DNA from 3 places in the Streptomyces sp. NPDC001135 genome. Region 2 is predicted to be linked to each of the others. Evidence: riboswitches for the same ligand, from Rfam matches in the RefSeq annotation. Region 2 holds a riboswitch; each other region holds the start of a gene.
What was found. Region 2 has a riboswitch for cyclic di-AMP ahead of ACWC94_RS21795 (M23 family metallopeptidase). Riboswitches for the same ligand answer to the same signal wherever they lie in the genome.
Positions count from the first base shown of each region.

Region 1 (5,317 bases), on a different contig from region 2:
ATCGTGGAGGCCGCCAACATGCCCGTACTGCCCGAGGCGGAGGAGACGCTGGCGGCGCGCGGGGTGGCCGTGCTGCCGGACGTCGTGGTCAACTCGGCCACGAACGCCTGGTGGTGGTGGACCCTGTTCGGCGACATCGGCCCCGGCGCCGACGAGGCCTTCGCACACATCCGGCGTTCCATGCGCGCCCTGGTCGAGCTGATGCTGGACCGTGCGGACGCGGACGGTACGACCCCGCGCGCCGCCGCCCACGCCCTGGTGACCGACCGGCTGCCGGTGATCGCGGACCGCTTCGGGTGGTACCGGTGACGGACCGCGGCGAGCCCCCGGCCCCCGTGGGCATGTCACAGTCCCGCACCGGAACGGCCGGCGGGAACCGGGCTCTTCCGCGCCACCCTCGCCAACGGACTAGGGTGACCGGGTGGCGAGAGTGCGGTTGAGCGTGGCCGAGCGGCGGGAGGAACTGCTGCGGGCCGCCATCGGGCAGATCGAGGCGCGTGGCGTGGCGGCGGTCAGGATCGCCGACGTGGCCGCGACGCTCGGGGTGAGCAACGCGCTGGTGCTGTACCACTTCTCGACGAAGGAGAAGCTGGTCGCGGCCGCGTTCGCGTACGCGGCGGAGGACGACCTCGCGCATCTGCGCAAGCTGCTGGGGCGGCGGACGTCCGCGCTGCGCCGGCTGCGGGCCGCGGTGCGCTGGTACGCGCCGACCGGACAGGCCAAGGGCTGGCGGCTGTGGATCGAGGGATGGGCGGCGGCCCTGCGCGAGCCGGCCCTGCGGGAGGTCACCCGGGACCTCGACAAGCAGTGGAAGGCGGCGATCGCCGACGTCGTCGCCGAGGGCGTGGCGGCCGGCGAGTTCACCTGCGCCGACCCCGCCGGTGCCGCACTGCGGCTGACCGCGCTGCTGGACGGGCTGGCCGTGCAGCTGACCTCGTACCCGGGAGCGGTGCCGCGGACACGCGCGCAGGAGTGGGCCGACGACGCGCTGGCCCGGGAACTGGGCCTGGACCGGAAGACCCTGAACGAACGCTGACCTCAGCGCCGGGCGGCACCCTGCCCGCGGGACACGGGCCGCCACCGCCGGCCCCGCCCGTCCCCGGCACAGCCGGGCCCCGCGGGTTTCCGGCAGGGCGGACCCGACCCGTACGGCCCGGCGCCGCCGCGCACCGCCGGACGCGACCGTGCCCCGCACCACGGGTGTGCGGGGCACGCGGGTGTCGGTCAGGCCACCGAGGTGATGCGCAGCTTGATGTCGTCGGGGGACAGGGCGCCCTTCGCGGTGACGTGGTCGCCGGAGGACTCGCCGCGCAGGCGGCGGCCGATCCACGGGACCAGGTACTCGCGGGCCCAGTGGACGTCGTCGCGGCGGATGTCCAGCGTGCCCCGGGGCGGCTGCGGCGGCCACGGCTGCTCCGGGTCGGCCGGGATGTCGAGGCCGAGGGCCTGGCCGGCGCGCAGCGCCACGCGCGTGTGCCCCTCGGGCGAGAGATGGAGCCGGTCGCTGTCCCAGGCCCTGCGGTCCTGCACGGACTTCAGGGACCACAGGTCGAGCACCGGGCAGCCGTACCGGTCGGCGATGGCGCGGACGTGCCCGTTGTACGTGGCGATCTTGCCGCGCAGATGCTTGAGCAAGGGGACGCCACGGGTGTCGAAGCCGGTCGTCACCATCACCGTGCCGGCCGCCTCGGTCAGCCGGGCGACGGCCCGCTCGAAGCGCTCGGCCACCTCGTCCGGGTCGGTGCCGGGGCGGATGATGTCGTTGCCGCCCGCGCAGAAGGAGACCAGGTCCGGGGCGAGTTCGACGGCCTGCGGGAGCTGGTCCTGCACGATCTGGTCGAGCAGCTTCCCGCGCACCGCGAGATTGGTGTACTCGAAGTCCCCCTCGGGCCGCCGGTCGGCGAGCAGTACCGCGAACCGGTCGGCCCAGCCCACGAACGCCCCGTCGGGCCCGGGGTCGCCGACGCCCTCGGTGAAGCTGTCCCCCACCGCCACGTACGACCCGATCACTGATCTGTTGTCATTCTTCGAATCGTCTGCCACGTCGGACCATGATTCACCTTCGGATGTGACCTACGCGACCGTAGGCAGGGGTTGACGAACGGTGAGATAAGACACCCTTAATTCGTTTGCGTACCCGGAATAAGGCGGACACACCGAAGGCCGGACCCGGGGATCGTGGGTCCGGCCTTCGGCCGTGTGCCAGGCAGGCGGTTGTGGCGGGGTGTCAGACGACGGCGACGCCGTGCCCGCGGAGGTAGCCGACCGGGTCGATGTCGGAACCGTAGTCGGGGGTCGTACGGATCTCGAAGTGCAGGTGCGGGCCGGTGACGTTGCCGGTGGCGCCCGACAGGCCGACCTGCTGGCCCTCGGTCACGGTCTGCCCGGCCGAGACGGAGAGCCGGGAGAGGTGGCCGTACTGCGCGTAGTGACCGTCGTCGAGCCTGAGGACGACCTGGTTGCCGTACGCGCCGCCCCAGCCGGCGGAGACGACCGTGCCCGCGGCGACGGCCTTGACGGGGGTGCCGGTCGGTACGACGAAGTCGACGCCCGTGTGGTAGCCGCTGGACCACATGCTGCCGGCCACGTGGTAGCCGGTGCCGATGGTGGCGCCGGCGACCGGGAGGGTGAAGCCGGTGGAGGTGGTCGCCGTCGCGGCGGCGCCGGAGGTCCTCGGCGCCGGGGCCGCCTGGGACGTGGAGCGGGACGAGTCGGCGGACGGCCGGCTCGCGGGCGCGGGCTCGGTGCGAGCCGGTGCGGACCGCCGGCCGAGCGCGAGCTTCAGGCCGGGGTGGATCAGCGCCGGGTCGTCGCCGACGGCCTGCCGGTTGGCGGCGTAGAGGCGGTGCCAGCCGCCCGCGACGTGCTGCTCGTCGGCGATCGTTGACAGGCAGTCGCCGGACTTCACCCTGTAGGTGCGCCATTCCGGACTCGGCTGCGCGGCGGCCTTGTCCACCGGGGCCTCGAGGGACTGCGCGGCCCGGGCGGAAACGGACTGCGGGACGGTGGCGGCATGCGCCCCGGTGGTGCCGACGAGCGGGAGGGCCAGGGCGGCGCCGCCGGTTCCGGCAAGGGCGATCGAGCGGGAAAGACGCGGGGGCTTGGGGCGTCGGTGCTTGCCCTTACCGGGCATGGCGCATTCCTCTCCGGCGCCTGCGAGGTGAGCTGTCGGGTTCGGGCTGGAGCTGCCCGGCCGTGCGCGCACGGCTTCACCCCGAGCCTGTCGCGGAGACCGGACAGGCAGTCGTACCTGGTGGGTCCCCCGCTCCTGCCGAACACGGGTCAAGTGTGTGGGACTCCGGGCGGCGGCAGGATGCGGCGTTCCGTCCGGATCGGTGGCGAACGTAAGCGAGTGGGACGCGGGGAAACAAGCATCCCGTTCCCGCCGTTCGACGTGACGAAGATCGCTCACGGGACATCTCGGTCACACTCCGTGAATTCCGTCCGCTCCACCCTTTCCCTTTCCCTTTTCACCATGGGAATTACGTGAACATGACGTGCGACGCACGGTCACGAATATGACGCTCCTCACGCACACCCGGCCACGAGCCCTTATTCCCCGGCGAGTTGGAATGAAGGCGCCAATTCGGGCAGAAGGTTCAGATACGGCGCAGCCGGAGAACCGTTGCATCCAGGTCACCCTTGAGTCCGGTGCGCAGCCCGTGGTGCAGCAGGACGGCCCCGCGGTGGACTTCACCCGTCTCACGGCATTCGTACGACGCCGCCGGGTCGAGTCCGCGCAGGCGCAGCGGCGGCACGGGCTCGCCGTGGCTCTGCGCCGGGAGCCAGGCGAGGACCACCGTCTCCTCGCCCAGGACGTACTGGACGGCACTGGGACCACCGGCCGGCGGTCGCAGCCGGTACAGGTCGCCCCGCTGGACGACCGGGCGGATCTCCTTGTAGAGCCCGACCCACCACCGGGCCTCGGCCAGCTCCTGATCGGTCCATTCCGTGAGATCGCCGCCGACCCCGAGAACGCCCGCCATGGCGCTGACGAAACGGAACCGCAGGGAGCTGACCCGGCCATTGAGCTGGGTGTTCGGACTGTCGGTCACCCAGGCGGCCATGATCCGCGCGGGGTGGATCTGACTGAAGCCGTACTGGATGGCGAGCCGGTCCAGCGGGTCGGTGTTGTCGGAGGTCCACACCTGGTCGGTGCGGCTCACGACGCCGAGGTCGATGCGGCCGCCACCGCCCGAGCAGGACTCGAAGGCGACGGAGGGATGGGCCGCGCGCAGCCGGTCCAGCAGGGCGTACAGGGCGCGGACGTGGTCCACCCACAGGCGCTGCGGGTACGGCTCACCGGGCCAGCCGGCATCGGTGAAGCAGCGGTTGAAGTCCCACTTGACATAGTCGATGGGGGCGCCGGCGAGCAGGGTGTTCAGCTGCTCCCACAGGTACTCCTGGACGTCCTCGCGGGCGAGGTTGAGGACGAGCTGGTTGCGCAGTTCCGTCCGCTTCCGTCCCGGCTGGTACTGCACCCAGTCGGGATGCGCGCGGTACAGGTCGCTGTCCGGGTTGACCATCTCGGGCTCGACCCAGATGCCGAACCGCATGCCGAGGGCGTGCACCTGGTCGGCCAGCGGCTTCAGGCCGTGCGGGAAGCGGTCGGGGTTGGGGGTCCAGTCGCCCAGGCCGGCGCGGTCGCTGGTGCGGGCGCCGAACCAGCCGTCGTCCACGACGAAGAGCTCCACGCCGATTCCGGCGGCCCGGCGGGCGAGCGCGAGCTGCTGCTCCTCGGAGATGGCGAAGTTCGTCGCCTCCCAGGAGTTGAAGAGCACCGGCCGGTCCCGCCCGGCGTCCGGGATGACGTACGCGCGCTGGTAGGCGTGCCAGGCGCGGCTGGCACCGCCGAAGCCGCCGTCGCTCCACAGGCCCGCGAAGACCGGGGTGGTGTACGACTCCCCCGGCTCGAGGAGCAGCAGACCCGAGTCGTCGTAGCCGGCGCCGCCGGTGATCTGCACGCGCGCGTCCGGGAGCTGGGCGACCGCGATGCGCCAGGAGCCGGACCAGCCCAGCGCGCAGCCGTAGACCTCGCCGTGCTCCTCGGTGGCGTCGGTGTCCAGCGCCACCCAGGGCAGGTGCTGGTGGCCGGTGTGGCCGCGGCGGCTGCCGATGACCTTCTCGCCGTAGGTGAGCGGGGCGGTGGTGAGGCGGGACTCGGCGGCCCAGCGGCCGTGCAGCTGGGACAGCCGCCAGCCCTCGCGGTCGGGCAGGGTCCAGGTGGCGGCGTCGGCCCGCAGCAGCTCCACGCGTGTGTGTCCGCCGTTGTCGACGGTCACCCGGCGTTCCACGACATCGCCGCGCATCCGGTAGT
Region 1 is NZ_JBSFKD010000005.1:87,057-92,373, forward strand. It holds gene ACWC94_RS08965 (Glu/Leu/Phe/Val dehydrogenase dimerization domain-containing protein) at 1-309, shown strand, start outside; gene ACWC94_RS08970 (TetR/AcrR family transcriptional regulator) at 422-1,036, shown strand; gene ACWC94_RS08975 (SGNH/GDSL hydrolase family protein) at 1,225-2,010, opposite strand; gene ACWC94_RS08980 (M23 family metallopeptidase) at 2,228-3,133, opposite strand; cyclic di-AMP (ydaO/yuaA leader) riboswitch at 3,138-3,299, opposite strand; gene ACWC94_RS08985 (alpha-galactosidase) at 3,600-5,317, opposite strand, start outside.
Region 1: another riboswitch for cyclic di-AMP. It lies ahead of ACWC94_RS08980 (M23 family metallopeptidase); the one in region 2 lies ahead of ACWC94_RS21795 (M23 family metallopeptidase).

Region 2 (5,317 bases):
TGCCGGAGACTCGGCATGTTTACGGCACGTTGCGAGGTCCTCACACGCTCGGCGGCCCCGGGACGACGCAACCGGTGCGCGGCCGCCGCACGCTCGGTGTGCAGCGCCGTGACCGCCCGCGCGCGCTCGCCGTCACCGCGCGCCACCGCGTCGACGATGGCGCCGTGTTCCGCCCAGGACTCCACCGGACTCGGCGGCGCCTCCACCGCGTACATCCAGGCGATCTTGTGCCGCAGCTGGATGAGCATCGCGGTCAGCGAGGGGCTGCCGCAGGCCTGGGCGAGCGTCTCGTGGAACCAGCCGCCCAGTGAGCGCAGATCGTCGCTGTGCCCCCTCCTGGCCCGCTCCTGACCGATCCTGACCAGGCCGCGCAGCACCTTGAGGTGGGCCTCCGTGCGGCGCTGGGCGGCCCGGGCGGCCCCGAGCGGCTCCAGGAGCACGCGCATCTCCAGCAGGTCGGCGGCCTCCTGCTCGGTCGGTTCGGCCACGCACGCGCCCGCGTGCCGGCGGGTCACCACGAAGCCCTCCGCCTCCAGGGTGCGCAGGGCCTCGCGGACGGGGACGCGCGAGACGCCGTAGCGGCGGGCCAGGACTTCCTCGGTGAGGCGGCCGCCGCGCTCGTGGACACCGGCGACGATGTCGTCCCGGATCGCCGTGCACACCGAGTGCGCCGGAATACGCATGACCGACCTCCGCCTTAATCCCCGTGAAACGTCGACGATGGACGCGTGTTCCGTGACTCTATTCCAATGCGTCGGAAATTCCGACGGCGGGCCGGAATCCATGGATATTTTTTGGTCGGCGGGTCCGGTGGACGCCCCAGAAAACAGCGAAACCCCGGCCGGTGCGGGCCGGGGCTGCGCGGGCGGAGCCTGGGACGTCAGACGCTCACACCGTGCCGGCGCAGGTAGGCGACGGGGTCGACGTCCGAGCCGTAGTCGGGGGTCGTGCGGGCCTCGAAGTGGAGGTGCGGACCGGTGACGTTGCCGGTCGCGCCGGACAGACCGATCTGCTGGCCCGGGGTGACCTGCTGGCCCACCGTGACGCCGATCGACGAGAGATGGCCGTACTGGGTGTACATGCCGTCGGCCATCCGGATCACGATCTCGTTGCCGTACGCGCCGCCCCAGCCGGTGGAGACGACGGTGCCCACGCCGACCGCGTGAACGGGTGTGCCGCTGGCCGCGTGGAAGTCGATGCCGGTGTGCGAGCCGGAGGACCACAGGGAGCTGCTGGCCTTGTAGGCCGTCGACACGTAGGAGTGCGCGATCGGGGCGACGAAGGCGTTCAGACGCTTGCGCTCGGCCTCGCGGGCGGCGCGCGCCCTGGCCTCGCGGACCTCCCGGGCCCTCTTGGCCGCGGCCTGTTCGGCCGCCTTCTGCTCGGCGACCTGCTGCTGGGCGGCGGCCTGCGCGTCGATCTGCTCGGCTATGTCGTCCCCGACGCTCACCACCGGGGTGAGGCCGGTCTGCTCGGCGGTGTTCTCGGCGGCGAACGCATGAGGCGCCGCGACGGTGCCGATGACGCCGGTGGTGGTGAGGGCCGCGATGCCGGCCGCCTGGGCGGTGGTGCGCTTGACCCGGCCGGGCTTGCGGTGCTTCCCGGTGGCGCACATGAACGCCATGAAGTGGCTGGTCCTTTCCTTCCCTCTCGCCTACCGGGTTAGCTGACGGGTTCGGAGCAGGAAGGTCTCCTACGGGCCCCCTCGCTCGCGCGCGGGCGCCCGATTCACCCCAGGGACGGTGGGTCCCCGGCTCCCCTGGCTCGCGCCGTACGGGGACTCGGCGATGGCTGTCCGGTGCCGCGGGTGCGGCGCACTGCCTGACGAACAGCCCGGACGACGCTACGGAAGCCCGCTTTCCAACCCCAAACGGATCCGGGCTTTTGTAGCGCATCCCACAGGGCAGACAGGCAACCTCCGCCCCAATTCGGACATCTGGGAGGTGGAGAGCGGAGCGCACAAGGGGCCCTGACGACCCGTCGGTCGCCAGGGCCCCACGCGCGTGTGCCGCTACTCGGCCGCCACCACGGTCACTTCGCCGATGCCGAGTGCCTCGACCGGCGCCTTGACCTGGGCGGCGTCACCGACGAGGACGGTCACCAGGCGGTCCACCGGGAAGGCGTTCACGACGGCCGCCGTGGCCTCCACCGTGCCCGTCGCGGCCAGCTGCTGATACAGCGTCGCCTGGAAGTCGTCGGGCAGGTGCTGCTCGACCTGGTCGGCCAGCGTGCTCGCGACGGCCGCCGCGGTCTCGTACTTCAGCGGCGCCACCCCGACGAGGTTCTGCACGGCCACGTCCCGCTCGGCGTCGGTCAGGCCGTCCGCCGCGAGGGTGCGCAGCACCTTCCACAGGTCCTCCAGCGCGGGACCGGTGTTGGGGGTGTCCACGGAGCCGCTGATGGCGAGCATCGAGGCACCCGTACCGTCCGGAGCGGACCTGAGGACCTGCCCGAAGGCGCGCACCCCGTAGGTGTAGCCCTTCTCCTCGCGCAGGACGCGGTCCAGGCGGGAGGTGAGGGTGCCGCCGAGGCAGTACGTGCCGAGCACCTGGGCGGGCCACACGCGGTCGTGCCGGTCGGGGCCGACGCGGCCGATGAGTAGCTGCGTCTGGACGGCACCGGGCCGGTCCACGATGACCACGCGGCCGGTGTCGTCCGCGGTCACCGGCGGCACGGGCCGCGGCTCGCCCGGGGTGCCGGTCCAGGCGCCCAGGGTGTCGCCGAGCAGCGCGTCCAGGTCGGTGCCGGTGAGATCACCGACCACGACGGCCGTGGCCGTGGCGGGGCGAACGTACCGGTCGTAGAAGGCGCGTACGGCGGCGGCGTCGATCTTCTCGACGGTCTCCTCGGTGCCCTGGCGCGGACGCGACATGCGCGAGGTCGCCGGGAACAGCTCCTTGGAGAGCTCCTTCGCGGCCCGGCGGGAGGGGTTGGCCAGCTCGTGCGGGATCTCGTCCAGGCGGTTGCGGACCAGCCGCTCGACCTCGCTCTCGGCGAAGGCGGGCGCGCGCAGGGCGTCGGCGAGCAGGCCGAGGCCCTTGGCCAGGCGGGAGGCCGGGACCTCCAGGCTGAGCCGGACGCCGGGGTGGTCGGCGTGCGCGTCGAGCGTGGCGCCCGCGCGCTCCAGCTCGGCGGCGAACTCCTCGGCGGAGTGCTTGTCGGTGCCCTCGGAGAAGGCCCGCGCCATGATCGTGCCAACGCCGTCCAGGCCGGCCGGCTCGGCGTCCAGGGGTGCGTCGAGCAGCACCTCGACGGCGACGACCTGCTGGCCGGGGCGGTGGCAGCGCAGCACCGTCAGGCCGTTGTCGAGCGCGGTGCGCTCGGGCGCCGGGAACGCCCAGGGACGGGCCTCGCCGGGCTGCGGCTGGGGGTGGAAGTCCATGGTGGCGAGCTCGGTCACTTGGCCGTCTCCTCGTTCTCGTTACCGGCCTCTACGGTCGCTTCCTGCTCGGGGTCCTCGGGGACGTCGGCGTCGGGGGCCTCCGGGGACTTCGGTTCGTAGACCAGGACCGCGCGGTTGTCGGGGCGCAGACGGGCCTTGGCGACCTCCTGGACCTCCTCCGGGGTGATCTCCAGGACGCGCTTCACGGCCGTGAGGGCGAGCTGCGGGTCGCCGAACAGGACGGCGAACCGGCACAGTTCGTCGGCGCGGCCGGCGACCGTGCCGAGCCGGTCCAGCCACTCGCGCTCCAACTGGGCCTGGGCGCGCTCCATCTCCTCGGGCGTGGGGCCCTCCTCGGCGAACCGGGCCAGCTCCTCGTCGATGGCGGCCTCGATGACCGGCACCTCGACGTCACCGGAGGCCTTCACGTCCAGCCAGCCCATCGAGGGTGCGCCGGCCAGCCGCAGCAGGCCGAAGCCGGCCGCGACGGCCGTGCGGTCGCGGCGCACCAGCCGGTTGTACAGGCGGGAGGACTCGCCGCCGCCGAGGACGGTCAGGGCGAGGTCGGCCGCGTCGCACGCGCGCGTGCCGTCGTGCGGGAGCCGGTAGGCGGCCATCAGGGCGCGCGCCGGGACCTCCTCGACGAGGACCTCGCGCTTCTGCTCGCCGATGATCTCCGGCAGGGAGCCGTCACGCGGCGCGGGCTTGCCGTCGTGCGCGGTGATCGAACCGAAGTACTTCTCGATCCAGGCCAGCGTCTGCACGGGGTCGATGTCGCCGACCACGGAGAGCACCGCGTTGTTCGGCGCGTAGTAGGTGCGGAAGAACTGGCGGGCGTCCTCCAGGGTGGCCGCGTCCAGGTCCGCCATCGAGCCGATCGGCGTGTGGTGGTAGGGGTGGCCCTCCGGGTACGACAGCGCGGTCAGCTTCTCGAAGGCGGTGCCGTAGGGGACGTTGTCGTAGCGCTGACGGCGTTCGTTCTTGACGACGTCCCGCTGGTTCTCCATCGACTCGTCGTCCAGGGCGGCGAGGAGCGAGCCCATGCGGTCGGCCTCCAGCCAGAGGGCGAGCTCCAGCTGGTGGGCGGGCATGGTCTCGAAGTAGTTGGTGCGCTCGAAGCTGGTGGTGCCGTTCAGCGAGCCGCCGGCGCCCTGCACCAGCTCGAAGTGACCGTTGCCCTTGACCTGCGCCGAACCCTGGAACATCAGGTGCTCGAAAAGGTGAGCCAGACCGGTGCGTCCCTTGACTTCGTGGCGGGAGCCGACGTCGTACCAGAGGCAGACCGCCGCCACCGGGGTCAGGTGGTCCTCGGAAAGCACCACGCGCAGACCGTTGGCCAGGCGGTGCTCGGTCGCTGTCAGGCCCCCGGAGCCTGCCTCGGCTGTGGTCGTGTGACCCATGGGCATGTACATCCCTTCGCGAGCGGATGCGGTTGTGGAAACCGCGGTCTTCCTGCCGTTCCTGCCACTGTATGCACAGCGTGCGGGGGCTCGGCGAAGTTCCCGCGGGACGTACGCCCACAGCGGATCGCGTAGCCTGCCCCGGACCCGGCCCCCGGGGCCGGGGAGCTTGCCGGGACCGGGGCGTGGCACAGGCTGTCAGTGCCTCGGTCCACAATGGTCGGCGTCAGATCCGTCCCACGCTTCAGCAAGGCGACCGAACAGATCAGAAGGAGCCAGGCAGCGATGGCCCGCCGCAGCACGAAGACCCCGCCGCCCGACGATTCGTACGAGGAGAAGATCCTCGACATCGACGTCGTGGACGAGATGCGTGGCTCCTACCTCGAGTACGCGTACTCGGTCATCTACTCGCGCGCCCTGCCGGACGCCCGTGACGGCCTCAAGCCGGTGCACCGCCGGATCGTGTACCAGATGAACGAGATGGGCCTGCGCCCCGACCGCGGCTACGTGAAGTGCGCGCGTGTCGTCGGCGAGG
Region 2 is NZ_JBSFKD010000017.1:137,030-142,346, reverse strand. It holds gene ACWC94_RS21800 (GntR family transcriptional regulator) at 1-683, opposite strand, end outside; gene ACWC94_RS21795 (M23 family metallopeptidase) at 881-1,624, opposite strand; cyclic di-AMP (ydaO/yuaA leader) riboswitch at 1,637-1,797, opposite strand; gene ACWC94_RS21790 (M16 family metallopeptidase) at 2,012-3,400, opposite strand; gene ACWC94_RS21785 (M16 family metallopeptidase) at 3,397-4,788, opposite strand; gene ACWC94_RS21780 (DNA gyrase/topoisomerase IV subunit A) at 5,068-5,317, shown strand, end outside.

Region 3 (5,317 bases), on a different contig from region 2:
GGAGCCACGGCCTCGATCCCACGTAGGAACTGGGGGCTTCCGCCCCCGGATCCCTACAGCTTCTCCACCGGCGCGTACCGCAGCAGCAGCCGCTTCGGCTTGGTGTCGCCGAAGTCGATCGTCGCCTCCGCGTTCGCGCCCGTGCCCTTCACGGCGACGACCGTGCCGAGCCCGAACTGGTCGTGGGTGACACGGTCCCCGACGGCCAGCGCCACCACCGGCTTCTCCGCCGTGCGCCGCGTGGCGAAGCCGGACGCACCCGACGCCGAGGAACGCGAGCGGGTCGAGGACAGCGAGGCCGCGATCCCGGAGGCCGGACCCGAGGACGCCGGTGCCGTCGCCCCCGTCCGCTTCCACTCGACATGGGCGGGCGGGATCTCCTCAAGGAAGCGGGAGGGCGGGTTGTACGACGGCTGGCCCCAGGCGCTGCGCATCGCGGAGCGCGTGAGGTAGAGCCGCTCCCGCGCGCGCGTGATACCGACGTACGCCAGGCGCCGCTCCTCCTCCAGTTCCTTGGTCTGGCCGAGGGCGCGCATGTGCGGGAAGACGCCGTCCTCCATGCCGGTCAGGAAGACGACCGGGAACTCCAGGCCCTTGGCGGTGTGCAGGGTCATCAGGGTGATGACGCCGGAGCCTTCCTCGTCCTCGTCGGGGATCTGGTCGGAGTCGGCGACCAGGGCGACCTGCTCCAGGAAGTCGGCCAGCCCCACCGGCTCGCCCTCACCGCGCTCCTGCTCGAACTCGAGGGCCACAGCCGCGAGTTCCTGGAGGTTCTCGATACGGGTCTCGTCCTGCGGGTCGGTGGAGGCCTGCAACTCGGCGAGATAGCCGGTGCGCTCGAGCACCGCCTCCAGGACGGTCGCCGGTCCGGCACCGGACTCGACGATCGTACGCAGGTCCTCCATCAGCGTGTTGAACCGCTTGACCGCGTTGGTGGAGCGCGCGGCCATGCCGTACGCCTCGTCCACACGCTTCAGGGCCTGCGGGAAGCTGATCTTCTCCCGCTGGGCGAGGGCGTCGACCATCGCCTCCGCGCGGTCGCCGATGCCCCGCTTGGGTACGTTGAGGATGCGGCGCAGCGGCACCGAGTCCTCCGGGTTGGCGAGAACGCGCAGGTAGGCGAGGACGTCCCGGACCTCCTTGCGCTCGTAGAAGCGGACCCCGCCGACGACCTTGTAGGGCAGGCCGACGCGGATGAAGACCTCTTCGAAGACACGGGACTGGGCGTTGGTGCGGTAGAAGACGGCGACGTCGCCGGCCCTGGCCTCGCCCGCGTCCACCAGGCGGTCTATCTCGTCGGAGACGAACTGCGCCTCGTCGTGCTCGGTGTCGGCGACGTAGCCGGTGATCCGCGCGCCCTGGCCGGCGTTGGTCCACAGGTTCTTCGGGCGGCGGGACTCGTTGCGCTCGATGACCGCGTTGGCGGCGGACAGGATGGTCTGCGTGGAGCGGTAGTTCTGCTCCAGCAGGATCGTCGTCGCGTCCGGGTAGTCCTCCTCGAACTGCAGGATGTTGCGGATCGTCGCGCCCCGGAAGGCGTAGATCGACTGGTCCGCGTCACCCACCACGCACAGCTCGGCGGGCGGGAGGTCGTACTCGCCGGGCGGAGTGTCCTCGTCGTGGTCGCCGGTGCCCACCAGCTCGCGTACCAGGGCGTACTGGGCGTGGTTGGTGTCCTGGTACTCGTCGACCAGGACATGGCGGAAGCGGCGGCGGTAGTGCTCGGCCACGTCCGGGAACGCGCGCAGCAGGTTGACCGTCGTCATGATCAGGTCGTCGAAGTCGAGGGCGTTCGCCTCGCGCAGTCGCGACTGGTACAGGGCGTAGGCCTGGGCGAGGGTCTTCTCGAAGCCGTCGGCGGCCTGGGCGGCGAAGTCCTCCTCGTCGATCAGCTCGTTCTTCAGGTTGCTGATCTTGGCGCTGAAGGACTTCGGCGGGAAGCGCTTGGGGTCGAGGTCCAGGTCACGGCAGACCAGGGCCATCAGGCGCTTGCTGTCGGCGGCGTCGTAGATCGAGAACGACGACGTGAAGCCGAGCTTCTTCGACTCGCGGCGCAGGATGCGCACGCACGCGCTGTGGAAGGTCATCACCCACATCGCGTTCGCGCGCGGGCCGACGAGCTGCTCGACGCGTTCCTTCATCTCGCCCGCGGCCTTGTTGGTGAAGGTGATCGCGAGGATCTGGCCCGGGTGCACATGCCGCTCGGCGAGGAGGTGGGCGATGCGGTGGGTGAGCACACGGGTCTTGCCGGAGCCGGCGCCGGCGACGATGAGCAGCGGCGAGCCGGCGTGCACGACCGCGGCGCGCTGGTTGTCGTTCAGCCCTTCCAGGAGGGCCGCCGCGTCGAGCGCGGGGCGGGGGGCGCCGTCGCGGTAGTAGGCGTCCCGGTCCGGCGGCACGTCGAACTTCCCGCCGAACAGATCGTCCGGAAGCGGCTCCGGAGCGTGATCGTCCTCGGGCGGCGGCGGGGGCTCCTCCTCGCGCCCGCGAGGGGGCTGGAGGTCCGCCAGGAAGCTGTCGTCAAAGAGGCTGCTCATCGCTCTACGAGTCTAGGGTGCCCCACCGACAACCGGCCGCCGTACCGGGAAGACGGCCCTGCGGAAGGAGCGGCGAACACCCGGGGCATGGCCCTTACGCTGCGGAATCGCCCCATGACGGGAACGTGATCCGGAAGCGAGATCACGAAAATGTATCGGACATATCACGCACCAACCTTCACACTAGTCACACCAGTTGGCTAGGTTGCCGTCAGGCCGCGTGCGCGGCCTCCGCCGAGTCCGGCGCGTCCGCAGGGCGCCCGGAGCCGGGGACCCACCGATCCTGGGGTGAATCGGACGACTCCCGCCCGGGACGAGGCCGTAGGGCAAACCTTCCGAACCGCCGCCCGAACCCGACAGCTAACCCGGTAGGCGGCCCATTGGAAGGAGTCGCCTCCCTTGGCGTCGCACCGTAAGACGCGCCCCGGCGGAACCATCGGAACGGGCCTGCGCACCCCCGCCCTCGCCACCGCCGCCCTCACCTCCATGGCCGTGCTCTCGCAGACCGCAGAGGCCGCCCCGAGCACCGATCACGCCAAGCCGAGCCTGGAAGAGGTCGAGAAGAAGGTCGACGACCTCTACCGCCAGGCGGAGTCGGCGACCGAGAAGTACAACGCAGCCAAGGAACGGACGGGAAAGCAGCGCAGTCGCGCCGACGCCCTGCGCGAAGAGGTCGCCCGGCGCGCCCAGCGCCTCAACAAGGCCCGCGAGGAGCTGGGCTCCTTCGCCGCGGCCCAGTACCGCACCGGCGCCGCCGCTCCCGACACCGCCGCCCTCCTGCTCGCGGACAGTCCGCAGGACTACTTCGACCAGCGCCAGCTGATGAGCCGGCTGACCTCGCGGCAGAAGAGCGCGGTCGACGACTTCATCGGCGAGCAGGCCTCGACGATGAAGAAACGGCGGGAGGCCGCGGAGAGCCTGCGGACCCTGACCGACTCGCAGCACGACCTGCAGACCGCCAAGGCCACCGTCCAGAAGAAGCTCGCCTCCGCGCGCGAGCTGCTGTCGCAGCTGACGGCCCAGGAGAAGGCGCGGCTGGCCGCCATCGAGCGGGAGAAGCAGCAGGAGGCGGCACGCAAGGCGGCCGAGCTGGCGAAGCGGCAGGCGGCCCAGCAGCAAGCCTCCTCGTTGTCCTCGTCGTCCTCGTCGTCTTCGTCGTCCTCGTCGTCCTCGTCGTCTTCGTCGTCCGGATCCGGGTCGACGGGATCCGGGTCGACCGGGTCCACGACATCCGGCTCGTACGACACGAAGGCCGAGAAGGCGATCGCCTTCGCCCGCGCGCAGATCGGCAAGCCGTATGTGTGGGGCGCCACCGGGCCGGACTCCTACGACTGCTCGGGCCTCACCCAGGCCGCCTGGAGGGCGGCCGGTGTCACCCTGCCGCGCACCACGTACGACCAGGTCGATGCGGGCACCACGGTGTCACTGGCCGACGCGCGGCCGGGTGACCTGGTCTTCTTCTACGACGACATCAGCCACGTCGGCGTCTACATAGGCAACGGCATGATGATCCACGCGCCGAAGCCGGGCGCGTACGTCCGCGAGGAGTCGATCTACTACGGCGGGGAGTCGATCATCCACAGCGTGGTCCGGCCGGGCTGACCGGACCAGCCGTCCTCGCCCCACGCGCGCGTACCGGCGTTTCCGCCCTCCACGCGCGCGTGCCCTTCCACGGCGGGGACGTGCGGCTCCCTAGCATCGGGCGCATGCCCGGCATCCCAGGTCTGCGCACGTGGTGGGCGGAGCGGCCCCCCGCGGCCGGGACCGCCGTGATGGCGACCGGCATCCTGTCGGTGGGGCTGCAACTGACCGGCGCCGAGGTGCTCTCCCGGGTGGCGCTCGCGGTGTCCGGCGTCGCCTGGGTGGCGCTGGCGGCCGGCTTCGCCCTGCGGCTGCTCTGGGAGCGGCAGCGCTGGGTGGCCGAGGCGGAGAGTCCCGGCGCGCTCACCGCCGTCGCCGCGACCGCTGTGCTCGGCACCCGGATCTCGCTGCTGGGCCGCCAGACCCTGGCCGAGGCACTGCTGGCGCTCTCGGCGCTGCTCTGGCCGGTGCTGCTGGTCCTGGTCGTCCGGCACTGGAGTCGGCGCATGCCGGGCACGGTGTTCCTGTGTTGTGTGGCCACACAGGGGCTTGTCGTACTGGCCGCGACATCGGCGGCGGCCGAGCGCACGGCGTGGCTCACGCACACCGCGCTGGTGCTGTTCTGGCTGGGGCTGGTGCTCTACGGCCTCGCGCTGGCCCGCTTCGACGCACGGCAGGTGCTGGAGGGGCCCGGTGACCACTGGATCGCGGGCGGGGCGCTCGCGATCTCGGCGCTGGCGGGGGCGAAACTGCTCGTCGCCGGGGATACGGGCCTGCATCTGTGGGACGGGGACGACCGCGGTGTGCTGCGCACCGTGACGATCGCACTGCTCGCCCTGGACCTGGCCTTGTATCTCCTGCTGCTGGCCGCCGAGGCGGTGCGGCCCCGGCGCGGCTACGACGTGCGGCGGTGGGCGACGGTGTTCCCGATGGGGATGACGGCGGCGGCGACGCTGACCGTCTCGACCGCCCTCGGCGTCCCGTGGCTCAGATGGCCGGGACGGGTGCTGCTGTGGGTGGCGGTGGCGGCGTGGCTCGCGGTCGCCGCCGGTGCGGTGCTCTCGGTCCGCGCCGGCGGCAGGAACGGCTGACCGTCAGGTCCACAGCACGGCGATGAAGATGTTCGCGGTGGTCAGCAGGCCGACCAGGCCGAACATGCCCTTGTCGATCTTCTCCTCGTCGCGCTTCACATAGACCAG
Region 3 is NZ_JBSFKD010000012.1:130,614-135,930, reverse strand. It holds gene ACWC94_RS17380 (M23 family metallopeptidase) at 1-26, shown strand, start outside; gene pcrA (DNA helicase PcrA) at 54-2,537, opposite strand; cyclic di-AMP (ydaO/yuaA leader) riboswitch at 2,760-2,929, shown strand; gene ACWC94_RS17370 (NlpC/P60 family protein) at 2,937-4,139, shown strand; gene ACWC94_RS17365 (tellurite resistance/C4-dicarboxylate transporter family protein) at 4,244-5,209, shown strand; gene ACWC94_RS17360 (hypothetical protein) at 5,213-5,317, opposite strand, start outside.
Region 3: another riboswitch for cyclic di-AMP. It lies ahead of ACWC94_RS17370 (NlpC/P60 family protein); the one in region 2 lies ahead of ACWC94_RS21795 (M23 family metallopeptidase).